2 regions of the Paenibacillus sp. GP183 genome follow, and region 1 is predicted to be linked to the other one. Evidence: predicted binding sites of a transcription regulator. Region 1 holds the regulator's gene; the other holds the start of a gene.
The links. Region 1 encodes Rex, which represses fermentation and respiration genes when NADH is low (regulators of the CRP and FNR family bind a similar motif). Its sites were predicted from a motif close to TTGTGAAATATTTCACAA; they were not measured.
Positions count from the first base shown of each region.

Region 2: BLV33_RS10860 (cytochrome ubiquinol oxidase subunit I) is a predicted target of Rex. The motif match lies at 1,054-1,071, and genes of this name have one in related genera.

Region 1 covers NZ_FNSW01000001.1:1,357,677-1,368,966, forward strand. Annotated here, with positions in the region: gene BLV33_RS29895 (transglycosylase domain-containing protein) at 408-2,141, opposite strand; partial or broken gene BLV33_RS30635 (biosynthetic peptidoglycan transglycosylase) at 2,199-2,893, opposite strand; gene BLV33_RS06715 (redox-sensing transcriptional repressor Rex) at 3,059-3,679, opposite strand; gene dinG (ATP-dependent DNA helicase DinG) at 3,612-6,539, opposite strand; gene BLV33_RS06725 (tetratricopeptide repeat protein) at 6,617-7,207, opposite strand; gene panD (aspartate 1-decarboxylase) at 7,238-7,621, opposite strand; gene panC (pantoate--beta-alanine ligase) at 7,627-8,550, opposite strand; gene panB (3-methyl-2-oxobutanoate hydroxymethyltransferase) at 8,557-9,411, opposite strand; gene BLV33_RS06745 (biotin--[acetyl-CoA-carboxylase] ligase) at 9,684-10,652, opposite strand; gene BLV33_RS06750 (CCA tRNA nucleotidyltransferase) at 10,687-11,290, opposite strand, start outside.
Region 2 covers NZ_FNSW01000001.1:2,183,889-2,187,653, forward strand. Annotated here, with positions in the region: gene BLV33_RS10855 (Rrf2 family transcriptional regulator) at 105-605, opposite strand; gene BLV33_RS10860 (cytochrome ubiquinol oxidase subunit I) at 1,295-2,644, shown strand; gene BLV33_RS10865 (cytochrome d ubiquinol oxidase subunit II) at 2,641-3,666, shown strand.

The sequences.
Region 1 (11,290 bases):
GGGGGATAGATAGGCAACGACGGTATAAAGTTTGGGTTAAGGCGGCTAAAGGTGAGGTATGGGATGGTGGTAACAGTAGCTTGATTGTGATAAGACGTATTTTACGTCTACTAATGGAGATTTATAGGGTAACTTTCGGAATAAGACGTATCTTACGTCCTAATCGCACGAAATATTGAGAAGATTGGTAGAAAACTATGAATTAAGCCGTATTTTACACACTACTAATGTAGGACCATTTATTATCGGGTGATTTAGATGTATTTTACGCCTTTTTTTCGAAGCAAGAAATTGGAGCCTCTGCGAGAAGAGCCACATGCTATGAAAGCAAAAGTCTAACAAAAAAGGGCGTTCCATCTGCCATTTTCATGGCCTTTGGAATAGCCCTTTTGTATGTTTGCTGTTTCTCAGCGGACATTGCCGCCAGGTGTGCTGCTTGGCGCCGAACTGCTGGCGCTCACGCCCGATGGCACCGGTGTCGCCGAAGGCTTCGGTGAGGTCGAGGCTTTCGGCGTTGTTGACGCTGGCGGAGGCGACGCCACAGGCGTATTCGTCGGCGCCGCAGATGGCTTCGGTGTCGCCGACGGTGTCGCTAGCGGTGTAGCTGACGCCGCGGCGCCTAGTCCCGTACCGCTTCCTGCTCCCGCACCTGCTCCTGCGCCCCCCGCTCCTTCCCCGCTTCCCGTACCTGCGCCCGTTCCCGCACCGGCTCCCGTACTTGCGCCAGCTCCCGCACTAGCTCCAACCCCTCCGCCGTTGTCAGGCATCTGTGTCGGAGTCCCCGTAATCGGGCTGACGCTTGGTGACGGGCTTGCCGATCCTGTGTTGATCGGCGTCAGTACATCTTTAGATACCGTTGGCGCATCCTGCTTTGCAAAGGCCATCATCGTCGCGAGATATTCCGCTGATGGATTGATCCGCTTAATCTCGCCATCCGGCAATCGATACCCGTTGGGCATAGCGAAGGCAGTGGCTTGCTTATCCTTCACAACCTGGCTGATCACTTCCTTAAAGATCGCCGCCGGGTACTTGCCTCCGGTTGTTGTCAAATAATGATCCCGATTGGTATTTGTATAGCCCAGCCAAACTGCAGCCACCAGCTCCGGTGTATATCCGACGAACCATGCGTCCTTGGAACCGTCTATCTGGTTTACTTTCTTGTCCTTAAATTCCGCTGCATCGGGTAGCTGCGTCGTTCCGGTTTTACCGGCTACCGGCCAGTTCATATTCGCATTCATCCCAGTTCCTTGAGTTACAACCTTCTGCAGCATAGTCGTCATCGTGTAAGCGACGGATGGATCCAAAATCTTGCGATTTACCGGTGCTGCCTCTTTGATAGTCTTTCCGTTCCGTGTGACAATTTTTATAATGGCATATGCCTCGGACAGCTCACCGGAATTGGCGAACATGGTGTAGGCTTGAGCCATGATAAGCGGAGAAGTGCCTTCCTGCATTCCGTCAAGCGCCAAGCCGAAGGTACGGTCGCCTGAAGTCAAAGGAATCCCCGCCTGTTTGACCATATCCATTCCTTTAGTAATCCCAACTTCTTTCAACATGGCCACCGCGGGTACGTTGTAGGATTGAACCAATGCTTCCTCCATGGTTACCCAACCATGAAATTTATCTCCGTAATTGTTTGGCTTATATCCGTTAAAGTCCGTTTCTTCATCGTCGATCAAATCAGTCGGCTTAAAGCCCTGAATCAGGGCAGGTGCATAGGCGACTATCGGCTTAAGCGATGAACCGGGTTGACGCTTTAATTGCGTTGCCGCATTAAACCCGCGGAATATGCGATCTTTGCTCAATCCCCTGACTAATCCGCGAATAGCTCCCGTTTTCGCATCAAGGATGGCGATTGCGCTCTGAAGTCCACCCTTGTCCTCCGGAACCATTTTCGGATTGCTGTATACCGATTCAGCGGCATCCTGGACTTTCGGATCCAGATTTGTATAAATCTTGAGGCCGGAGGTAAGTACTTCCTGTTCACTTAATTTAAATTTATCGGTTGCTTCATGGATGACATGATCCACATAGGAAGGGTATTTATTCGTTTCAGCCAAAATCGATTTGTCGGCCAGACGTATGGGTTCAGCTGTAGCTTTATTGCGCTGATCTGCAGTAATGCGTCCCTGATCAGCCATCAGATTCAGCACCAGATTCCGGCGGTCTTTGGCTTTACCGGGATTATCAACCGGAGAATAGTTGTTTGGAGCCTTCGGTAATCCAGCCAACATTGCGGATTCAGCCAATGTAAGCTCGGAGGCGTCTTTGCCAAAATAGATCTGTGCAGCCCTCTGAATCCCATATGCTCCTTCGCCATAGTATATGTAATTCAAATACATTTCCAATATTTGTTTTTTGCTGTAGTTCTGCTCTATTTTTACGGCAGCAATGGCCTCATTGACTTTGCGGGAGAGTGACTGCTCAGAAGAATAAGCATAAGCTTGGCCAATTGCTGGGTGATGGTACTTCCCCCCTGCACCACCGTATGATTTCGCAGATTGGTGTATAAAGCACGGCCAAGACCTTGTAAATCCACACCTTTATGCTCATAAAAGCGTGAATCCTCTACGGAAACAATGGCGTCTACGAGCGATTTTGGAAACTTGTCATAGGGCAGGTACTCCATGCGCGAATTGCTAATCTCTGTAACAACATTGCCATTGACATCATAAATCACAGTCGGGCTCGGCGGTTCCTTGCCCAGCTTGGATATGTCCGCATGGTCATACATGGCTACAGCTGTCTTATAAGCCCATCCTCCAGCCGCAAGAAATACGATAAAGAGGAACAAGCTGCAGATGCCAACCACCTTCAAGAAGGTTCTAAGCATGGGTTTTTTCTTTGCTTTTTGGGTTGCCTGTGTTTGTTTGCCTTCTTCATTCTGATTCATGTCCAGCCCCCGCAGTACTTGGATGTGAATGCAATCTCTTTAATCGTCATTACCACGAAACAAAGGAGGCCAAACATGGAGTAATCCATTATGGAAATTCAACAAAAAAAACCTAGCCTTACACGCTTGGCAGTGTGTAGGCTAGGCTAATTATTAAAAGCTACTTCAATCCAGATAATAAGCCAAGCTTTGCAGCTCGGTAGTGAAATCCGCATGATGCACGCGGACTTCGCCCGGCACCTTAATATTGATGGGTGCAAAGTTCAGAATGGCCTCGGTACCTGATTCAATGAACTGATTTGCGACATTTTGCGCTTCCAATGCAGGAACCGTAATTATCCCGATTCTTACATTCAGCTTCTTTATCGTCTCACGGAGCTCCTCCATGGGCTGTACGATCAGGTTATTGATCGTTTCCCCTACTTTACCGGGTGAAGCATCAAATACAGCAACGATTTTCATCTGATCATTTAAATAAGCATTATAATTGCATAAGGCGCGGCCCAAATTTCCCGCTCCGACCAAGGCTACTGGTATTTGCTTGTCCAGCTTCAATATCTGGCGGATTTTCTCAATCAGATAGGCGACATCGTAACCGATGCCCTTCTTGCCAAACTCGCCAAAATAAGCCAGATCCTTGCGGATTTGCGCGGGATTCAGGTCCAACTTCAGGCCCAAATCCTGCGAAGAAACGGTATTTATGTTTTTCATCGTCAGCTCATTCAGAAACCGCAGGTAGATCGGCAGCCTTCGAACTACCGCTTCGGATATTTTTATTGTTTTCATGGCTTTTTTCACCCATCCATTCCTGGATTCTTGGTACCATCTGCTCGGTATTCATGTGCTCGATCTTGGGGCCAGGCAGTGAATACAAGAAATATTTGCCGTACTGTGTGTCTATGACGCGGGTATCATAAATGATGACAACGCCTTTATCCGACGCTCTTCTCACAAGCCTTCCGAAGCCCTGCTTGAATCGAATGACCGCCTGCGGTACCGAAAACTTCATAAACGGATTCTCATTGCGCTTCTTAATATTCTCGCTTTTGGCCTCAACTAAAGGATGGTTGGGCGGCTGAAAAGGCAATCTTACAATGGCCAAGCAGCTTAATGCGTCTCCCGGGATATCGACCCCTTCCCAAAAGGAGCTTGTGCCCAGCAGAACACAGGAATGGTTATCCTGGAACAGCCGCGTTAGCTTGCTGCGATTGCCGCTGTCCACGCCTTGCCCCAAAACACTGATGGAATGCGGCTGAAGCCGTTCCTTCAAACCAGAATAAATCTGCTTCAGCATTCGGCTTGAAGTAAATAATACAAGCATTCGCCCATGAGTAGCTAGAGCTACCTCACTTAAAGAGTCAATCAGAGCTTTAATAAATACTTGGTCTCCCATGGAACCCTTGATTCCCGGAAAATCTCTGGGGATACAAACAAGCGCTTGCTCTCTATAATTAAAAGGTGAAGGCAATTGAACCGTTCGAACTTTGCCGCCTTTTTCTTCATTCTCGGGAATTTGCAGCCCTAATTGATCGGCCGAGTATTGGAAGGAACGATTCACGGATAATGTCGCCGATGTCATCACAATACTGTCTTTAGTGTCAAAGAAGTGCTGCTGCAGAAGTGAGCTGACATCAGTAGGAACACTGATCAATTGCAAAGATTTCGACTTGGAATAAGCTCCGGCTTCCATCCAATAAACATAAGCCTTATCCGTCATTTTCATAAAGAAATGCAGCGCGTCTCTGTGTCCATAGAGTTCTTTGAGAATCCCGCCCAAATCTGTAATCAAGCTCTGTACTTCATATTTGTCCTGGACATCCTTGATTTCATTAACCAGCTTTTCAAGAATGCGAACAATCTCACTGGCATTCAGGAAAATGCTTTCTTCCATGATCAAAAGTTCGGGCCACATTTGCGGCAGATGATCCTCCCTTACACGAAGCACAAATTGACCGGACTCCGATTGGGAGGCATCGCTTTTGGAGGAAACAAGCTCATAGAGGCTCTCACTCAAACGATCCCATTCTTCTTTAATCAGTACAACCTTTGGATATAGAGTATCTATGACCTGGCACCATCCAGCCGCTCGCTCTTCCTCCTCAAACTTTTGCAGCCGGAAGCGCAGCATGGGCAGCTGACCGCTTCGATTGTCCTTATAGAGCCACTGCAGGGTATGAAGAAACGCCGAAGAATGGAGTTCTATCCCCAAATGCTTGCTAGCCACTTCTTCAAAATGATGAGCCTCATCAATGATCAGATTCTTATATTGCGGAAGCAGCCGGCCTTCCGCTTTCATGTCCGTAAACAGCATGGAATGATTGGTTATGACTAAATCAGCTGCATTTGCATCATTTCGAGCCCTGTGATAAAAGCACTTCTTGAACCAGGGACACTGCCTGTTCAGGCAAGAATCCGTATCGCTGGCGACCGTATGCCAAAACTGCCGCCCTTTATTGCCAAAATGAATCTCTTCCTCGTCCCCGTTCTTGGTTTCGCCAAGCCAGACAACCATCTGCCCCGCAGTAATCGGATCCTCTTTGCCATTCTCATAATCTCTCATACTCAGCTTATTCTCAAATTTGCGCAGGCACAAATAATGGCTTCTCCCCTTAAGCACGGCTGCTTGGAAGGGCACCGGGAATATCTCGCTAAGCAAGGGAATATCCCGCTCGCGCAGCTGTTCCTGCAAATTAATCGTATGTGTACTGACAATCACCTTTTTGTCATGCTTGAGTCCATAGTATAGGGAGGGGATTAGATACCCGAGCGATTTGCCAGTCCCGGTACCTGCTTCAATCATCAGATGCTGCTCGGACTCCAGTGAATCCTCAACCTCTTGAACCATCTGCTCTTGCGATACCCGGTCTTCATAAACTTCAAATTTATCTTGAAGAGACTTTTTTATGTCTTTATAAAAATCAGGAAATGGGGTCTCCAGAGCCTTTAGCGTCTCCTCCTCCCGCTCCGATTCCTCTTCGCCCCAGTCTCCAACATTCACCGTAAATTGTCTGAAATATCGATGTGTGTCCATATCTACAGCTGTTTCTGCTTCTTTAAATGCGCGAATTTCATCCATAAACCAACCCAAATCACTGGCATCCGGCTCAAAAATCTGGCTTAATCTTTGTACACTCAGCAGCGGCAGACCCACCAAACGCTGCATGCAAATGATCCACAGCTCGGCTGTAACTTCTGCATCGCTATCCGCTTGATGGGGTCTGTCATGATGAAGCCCGAAGGTTCCTGCAACCATGCCAAGCTGAAAGCTGGTAAGCGATGGAAATAAAATGCGCAGCGCATCGATGGTATCCAGGACTCTTCCTTCAAAAGCTGGAAAACCGCTGCTGATCAAGCCTTTCTGCAAAAATCCCAGATCGAATGGGATATGATGCCCAACCAGCACGCAGTCAAATAAAAGCGGAAACATTTCGGTCATCACTTGATCAAGAACCGGTGCATGCTCAACCATCTCGTCCGTGATACCGGTTAAAGTCGTAATCAAAGAAGGTATACAAATCCCCGGATTGACCAAGGAAGTATACCTGTGGACGATTTCAAAGCCATCTATGATAACGAGCCCGACCTGAATAATTTCATCGGCGGCCTGGCTCCCCGTCGTTTCAAAATCCAAAACTGCAAATTTCACTTTATACCTTCAATCCCTTCGTTATCCCCTTTTCCTAGCATACCAAATTCCTTTGGCAAAAGGGAATAGCTAAGATCTTATTCCTCCAAATGAAGAAATGATTCCATCGTGGTGGGATCATGATGGTACGCCTTTTTGAAATATTCATACGCGATTTGCATATTTTTATTCTGAACCTGAATGCATCCCATGGCATTGTAGGAAATTGCCTTCATCTTTGTGTTATCCGTCAGCGGCAGCAAGAACTGAAAATGGCGGTAAGCCTCATGAAAGTCGCCTTTACGAAGATAACCCATGGCCAAATAAATACGGGCCAATAAAAAATCAGGCTGCAGCCGAACGAGCGCTTCAAATTCATCTATGGCCTGATCGTACATAAACAACTTGTAATAGCCCTGCCCTTTTGAAAATTCGGAGGTCATCTTGCCGGACAGCTCGAGCTCAAGCAGCTCCTCATGTAAATGTTGGGCTGTCTTCGGCAGTGCTCCATAAAAAGTTCCCAGCTTCTCTTCGAATAAAAGCCAGCTTTCGATACATTCATCGCTCATCGCCTTCAGAACCTGAAGCTGCTCCTCAAGCGCCGCTTTTTCCTCGCCGACTGAATTGGGATATCCGCTCAGAATTTCATCCAACACCTCGTTCATGGTGGAAAAAACATGCTTGAACATGCTGCACCTCGCTACAACCAGAGTTTGTATTCACATCACAGTCGAATGGATTTCTTCTTTAAGCAGCTGCGCGACCTGATTACCCGCTCCCATTATGGCAATCGTCGGTTGATGCTTCCTCGCTTCTTCCTCCGTCATCATGGCATAGGACACGATGATAATCGTATCGCCCGTTTGAACCAGTCTTGCTGCTGCGCCGTTAAGGCATATGACCCCCGAGCCTCGAGGACCTGGAATAATGTAGGTTTCAAGTCTGGCTCCGTTATTATTATTCACTATTTGCACTTTTTCATTAGGGTACATATCGACAAGATCAATTAAATTTTCATCAATGGTAATACTTCCAACATAGTTCAGGTTGGCTTCGGTAACGGTGGCGCGGTGGATTTTGGATTTCATCATCGTTCTAAACATAACAATCACTTCCTCAAGGAAATTAGTTGATTATCGATGAGATCGGACTTGCTGAATTTGTTGGAAAATAGCTGATTATCGATAAGTCTGGCCTTGCTGAACTTGACGGCTAACGCGACAATCACTTGATCGCTTTCCAGTTCATCACTTCTTTTGAAAGGCTCTAATGAAGGATAGGCTAATACCTCGATATAGTCGATCTCACCGAGCGAAGCTGTGCGAATATGGTTACTGATTTCACTCATAAGCTCTTCAGCTGAGAACTGCGGATGGTCCCTGATAAAATCTGCTGCAATAGCTAAGGATTGAGACAGCACCAAGGCTTGTCGCCGCTCAGCTTCGCTCAAATACACATTTCTGGAGCTCATCGCCAATCCGTCGGCTTCCCGCAGTGTCGGACATGGGACAATGTCCACAGGGAAATTCAGATCACTCACCATCTGCTGAATCACGGCTATTTGCTGAGCATCCTTTTGCCCAAAAAAGGCTTTATCCGGCTGTACAATATGGAACAGTTTACTTACAACCGTGGCCACTCCATCAAAATGCCCAGGCCTCGTAGCACCGCACAGCCTTGCGGTCAATCCGCTGACAGATACAGTTGTTTTCATGGGTCCGGGATACATTTCTTCAACGGAAGGCGCAAAAACGATATCGACACCCTCGGCTTCCGCCAAATGCAAATCACGCTCGGCATCCCGCGGATATTTATCAAAATCTTCATTCGGCCCAAACTGCAGCGGATTTACGAATATACTAAGCACAACGATATCGGTCTGCGCTTTGGCTGCCTTGATCAAGCTTGCATGTCCTGCATGCAGAAAGCCCATTGTAGCAACTAAACCAACTTTCACCCTATCCGGGCCTTGATTCAGCCGATGACTTGCAAGACAGTCTCTAAGCTGTGAAATGCGTGTGATCACTTCCATGACAGTCTACTCCTTGTCCCCATTTAAGTATTGGATCACATCATGATCCATATGAAATGAATGCTCGGGACCGGGAAATTGGCCGCTTCTGACTTCATTTGCATACGCCGCAAGCCCGTTTCGAATAGTTTCCCCAATCTGGGCATAAGCCTTGACAAACTTTCTGGGAGCGCTGGTTGAACCATACTCGAGTAAATCATGAAAGACCAATACCTGTCCATCACAGCTCACACCGGAACCGATGCCGATCGTAGGTATGGACAGCTCCCTGGAAATCCAGGCTGCCAGTTCTTCCGTCACCAGCTCCAGGACAATCGCAAAGGCTCCCGCCTTCTCAAGCGCCTTAGCGTCTTCCAGCAGCTTCTTGGCCTGCTCGGAGCTTTTCCCTTGAATCCGGTAACCGCCTAACTGATGCACAGACTGCGGCGTCAATCCGATATGCCCGATCACGGGGACTCCAGCTTGCGTAATCGCTTGAACCGTAGAAGCTATCTCCGCACCGCCTTCAAGCTTGACCGCTTTGGCATGGCCTTCCTGCATCAATCGAGCTACGCCGGCCAGCGTATGATCCAAGCTTCCGTGATAAGTAAGAAACGGCATATCCGCCACAATGAATGTAGAAGCTGCGCCCCTAACCACTGATCTTGTATGATAAACGATATCGTCCAGCGTGACGGGCAATGTAGAATCATATCCAAGCACTACGTTCCCCAAAGAATCTCCGACCAAAATGACATCAATTCCCGCTTCCTCCGCCAGCTTGGCTGAAGGGTAATCATAGGCTGTGACCATCGTGATCTTTTCCCCGTCCTGTTTCATTCTTCTCATGCGGGCGGTCGTAAGCGCCTTGCGCTGATCCATAGCAATCTCCCAGCTTTCCCATAAAATAAAAATACCTTTTAGCCGACAGCTAAAAGGAACCTATGCGCATAAAAAAAGCATATGATCCTTCTGTCTCGGTCCAAAATGGCTCAGAGCAGAATCCGACATACTACTGTATTATAATTCAATTGGGCTAAAACCTACATCATTATGCTTGAAAAACAGGATAAGAATGCAGTTCCAAGGGATACCGCTTCTTGGTTTAAGTATACCATACTTGTGCAGGTTTACCATACCGACTTCAATCCCGCTCAACGCAGCTCAACGTCACCCGAGAAAACGCGAATCGATTCACCCGATGCCAAGGATATGGTCAATGCACCTGACTCATCAATCGATTCAGCCATCCCCTCCATTAAACCATTGGGTGTTTGCACCCGAATAGGACGGTGCAAGGAAACGCTGTAGGTTTCCCATAAAAGCCTGATGGGTCCAAAGCCCTCCTCATGATACAGCCCATACAAATCTTCAAACTCCCGCAAAAAAGCTTGGATGACAGCTGTCCGGCTTACTGCCGAACCGGATTCAATCGCTAATGACGTAGCCACGCCGCGAAGCTCCTCCGGATAATCCTCCAGCCGCAAATTTGCGCTGATGCCGATTCCGGCTATCACATATTTTAAACGCTCGTCTTCACCGTTGATCTCAAGCAATATCCCGCATACCTTTTTTCCATGGATCAAGAGGTCATTGGGCCACTTGATGCCGATTTCCACCTTGCACAGCTTCTGAATGGACCTGCAAACTGCAACAGCGGCAAGCAAGGTCAGCTGCGGAGTGAAATAAATCGGAATCCTCGGAGTAAGCACCAAGCTCAACCAGATCCCTTTGCCGGGCGGGGAATGCCAATGGCGGCCCATACGGCCTCTGCCTGAGGTTTGGCGTTCTGCAAGCACAAGAGTGCCCTCCACTGCTCCAGAACCGACCAAAGCATGGGCAACAGCTTGCGTGGAATCCACCTCATCCAGGATATGGAGCTGGCGACCCATCACTTTGGTTGTGAGGCCGCCAATCAGTTCCGCGGCATTCAGCTTTTCAGGTTTGCTAATCAGCTTGTAGCCTTTGCGAGGTGCAGAATCAAATTCATAACCGGCCTCGCGCAGACTCCGGATATGCTTCCAAATGGCCGTACGGCTGCAGTTCAATTGTCGGCTGAGCTCTTCACCGGACAGAAAGGCATGCGGATGCTGCTCGAATACTTGTAAAATACGTTTGTTCATGATGGGCTCTCTCTCATTGAAATTGAAAACATAGTCAGGGGTGGGATGCTCCCCATTGCCTTGCTGCTAGCAGCAAGGACTCCCGATCATTGTGCAGCTCATTCAGAGCGGTACATTCCAGTAATTCCTGCAGCACCAAGCCGATCCAAGGTCCAGCCGGGCGATCCAAAGCCAGAACCAGGTCGCTGCCCGTGATCGACAATTGTTTAAGCTGCGTGCAGGACAGCTCCTCGAGCCACTTCTCGCCGGATTGGACCAGCGGCGGAACAAAAGTACGCAGACTGGCCTCCAGGCTGGCCAGGACAGGCTCTGCCGAGGATGCAGCCGCATCTCGGGCGAGAGCTGGCTGGCTGGCCTCCAGGCTGGCCAGGACAGGCTCTGCCGAGGATGCAGCCGCATCTCGGGCGAGAGCTGGCTGCAGGGCGCGCAGCACCTGCAGCCAAGCGCGGGCAGTCGGCACGCCGTGCCGGACCGCGGCAAGCTTCCAGATCCGCGCCAGCTGCAGCGGATCCTCATAGGGCGCCGAACCCGCGGCGCCCAGGGTCAAGAGTTGCCGCGCAAGCTGCTCGTGCAGCGCGAGAATCCCGGTCACCGCGTCCGTGTCGGCGCGAGAGAAGGTCAGCTCCTGGAGCGCCGAG
Region 2 (3,765 bases), 820 kb from region 1:
CAGTATGAAGTGAAATAAAATGCAGTTACAATTTAACTGCAATCCACTCAGACACAGTATAAGGGTTGTGAAGATACATTGCAAGCGGGAAAAGAAAAAATTGACTAGGTGAAATCGATATCTTTCATCACTTCTGCTAATGTGTGCTGATTAAGCAGCATAATTGTCTGCTTTTGTATTTCCTCCTTAATGGATAGAAGCCGCATTTCAAGCTCTTTCGCGTAGGTACCACAACCTGCTTGCGTTTCCGATTCGCAGCATGCTTCCATTCTCGTACCTCGCTTCTTACCCTCGATTCCGCAATCTATATTCATTTCCTGCTCAACGCAAGCCGAATCATCTACAGCCAAGAAAATATCCGCAAGGGTAATATGATTCGGATCACGTAGCAAACTATATCCCCCATCACGTCCTTCTCTTGCTTCAACAATACTTGCTTGAGCAAGCTGTATCAAAACCCTTCGGAGAAAAGTCGCATGGGAATTCACTTTTTTGGCAATGACCACGCTGGATAACGCTCCGCCGCTTTGCGCAAGCCAAATAAGGGCGTGAACGGCAATCCCGAATCGAGGTGGTCCAATTTTAATGCTACTGTTTATACCCACAATGATCCCTCCTCCTTTGCAGTTTATCTCAATATCGCGCAATAAAGCAAGAAACGATCAATTCCGCGGCAACCTCGACGCCATATATGCGGAAAGTCCTGGAAATTTAGATGTATGACCCCTATTTACCCAGAGAAAAACGAAGAACGGCCCTTTCGCAAATGATGCGAACAGAGGCCGTTTTTTTTGCATTGTTCCACGGAAGATGCTAATCAGCTGCCGCGTGAAAGTGGATCCATCCACTACTCCTGAATAGTGACCCCCGCCCTGTCAAGTTAGGGGCATTCCGTTTACTTTTGCAAACTTCATTAAAGAACTCTTACAACCATTAAACAACTTAATCACTAGTTAAAGGACTCTATTTATCATTAAAGATCTCTAATTATCTACATCATTTTTTTTCATTTCACAACTTTGTAATACACTGTTCAATCCTCTATCACAATTGTTGTGAATTTAATCACATACTTTCAATTAAAACGTGTAATATAATAGATATCTCCACTATTTCCTTAATGGCAGGTGACCTCGATGGATAAATTCAAAAAACAGGAAAAAGCACTGATCATCGTATGTATGGTCGTGGCTGCCGTCATGCTTCTTTCGTTTATCCGCCACCTTTTTTCATAAGCGTTTCACGTGTATCCATTACGATTAATAAAGATTAGCATCTAAAGGAGTTGATCTGCATGGCTTACGATCCGGTGCTTTACAGCCGCATGCTGACGGAGCTGACGCTCGGGTTTCACATCATTTTCGCGACCATCGGGGTCGGCGTTCCGATCATGATCGCACTGGCCGAATGGACGGGCATCCGGCGGGGCGATCCTTACTACACGCTGATGGCTCGCCGCTGGGCGCGCGGCTTTGTGATCACCGTCGCCGTCGGCGTTGTCACCGGCACGGCCATAGGCTTGCAGCTCAGCTTGCTGTGGCCAAGCTTCATGCGGATTGCCGGTCAGGCTATCGCGCTGCCGCTGTTTTTGGAAACCTTCGCCTTCTTCTTTGAGGCGATCTTTCTTGGGATCTACCTGTACACCTGGGATCGCTTCAAAAAACCGATCACTCACTTCCTGCTCGTGATTCCCGTCATCATCGGTTCGTCGATGTCCGCCTTTTTCATCACAACCGTGAACGCGTTCATGAATATGCCGCAAGGCTTCAAGCTCAAAGACGGCGCCATTACAGATATTCAGCCGCTTGTGGCGATGTTCAATCCGGCTACACCGACGAAGGTCTCTCACGTGCTGGCTTCCTCCTACATGACCTGTGCCTTTATCTTGGCCGCTATTGCTGCTTACTCTCTGCTCAAAAAACGCAACAATCTCTACCACCGCAAAGCGCTCAAGCTCACTATGACAGCTGCACTCATATTCTCAATTTCAACCGCTTTAATTGGAGACTTGTCCGGTAAATTCCTGGCCAAATACCAACCGGAGAAGCTGGCTGCGGCGGAATGGCATTTTGAAACAGCAAACAAGGTACCACTCGTCTTGGGCGGCATCCTTACCAAAGATAATGAAATCAAGTATGGGCTTAAGCTCCCCTATGCGCTTAGCATTTTAGCTGGCGACTCTCCATATGCGAAGGTACAAGGCTTAAATGCAACTCCTGTTAACGAACGTCCGCCGCTGTTTGTCCATTACCTATTTGACTCGATGGTCACAATTGGCATTTTCCTTGCGTTTCTTTCGATGCTTTACCTTTGGATGGTTCGTAAGTTCAAGAACGGCAAGTATCCGCGCTGGTTATTACGGCTCATCGTCTGGTCCGGACCGCTGGCCATGCTCGGAATTGAATTCGGCTGGGTCTATGCCGAGGTCGGCCGACAGCCCTGGATCCTGAGGGGCTATATGAAAACACACGAAGGAGCGACTACCTCCACCCACGTAGATTTAATGCTGGTATTGTTCTGTTTGCTCTACTTCGTACTTGGATTCACAGCCATCAAGGTATTGAGCAAGCTGTTCAAAAACAGTAAAGTACATGAGGAATTAATCGCAGTCGGAATCGAGAAAGAAGGAGATGAACCGCGATGAGTTACGAAATCCTGGGAATTACAGTGCTTTGGATTTTCCTGTACGGCTATCTCATCGTGGCTTCGATTGATTTTGGCGCCGGGTTCTTTAGTTATTTTGCCCATGTGACCGGTAAAAAGCATTTAGTTCAAAAGGTCATTGAGCGGTATCTCAATCCCGTGTGGGAAGTAACCAATGTGTTCCTTGTTTTCTTCTTCGTGGGGATTATCGGTTTCTTTCCGGAAACGGCCTATTACTATGGAACCTCTCTGCTCGTTCCGGGCAGCGTAGCGATCATCCTGCTTGCCATTCGGGGTGCCTATTATGCTTTCGGAAACTACGGTCAAAAACAAAACAGCTTGTACATCTTCCTCTATGGAGCAAGCGGTTTACTGATCCCTGCCTCTCTTTCGACCGTCCTGACTATTTCGGAAGGCGGGTTTATGACGGTAACGGACGGCAAAATTGTCTTCTTGTTCTCCAAGCTTTTCACAAGTACCTATTCCTGGTCGGTAGTCCTACTTGCACTCGTCAGCGTTCTTTACATTTCAGCCATGTTCCTAACTTATTATGCGGCAAAAGCGAAGGATGACGGCGCGCTCATCATTGTTCGCGGTTATGCCCTGGGTTGGGCTCCACCAACGATACTTTGCAGCCTGCTCGTCTTCTTCGCGATCAATCAGCACAATCCCGGTCATTATGCGAACATGCTGAGCCTCTCCTGGATGTTCGTGGCTTCCTTCCTTTGTTTCTTAATAGCCATTTACCTGGTATGGAACAAAACGGCATATGGCTGGGCGTTCATCCTGGTGATGCTGCAGTTTGCGTTCGCATTCTTTGGATATGGCGCCTCGCACCTGCCTTATGTACTGTATCCGTACATCACCATACATCGGAATATCACCAGTGACGCCATGGCGATTTCCTTGATTACAGCGTTTATCGCCGGCTTATGTCTGCTTATTCCGTCCATATATCTGCTGATGCGGCTTTTCCTCTTTAATGCCGGATATGTACAAGGCAACTCAAAGAAAGGAGATTGATCATGGAATTTTTTATGCTGATGATTGCCCCTTTTCTGGTGGCTGGAGCGTCCCTGCTCTTCTTGTTTATCTGGTTCAGCCGAGGTAACGATAAATCGC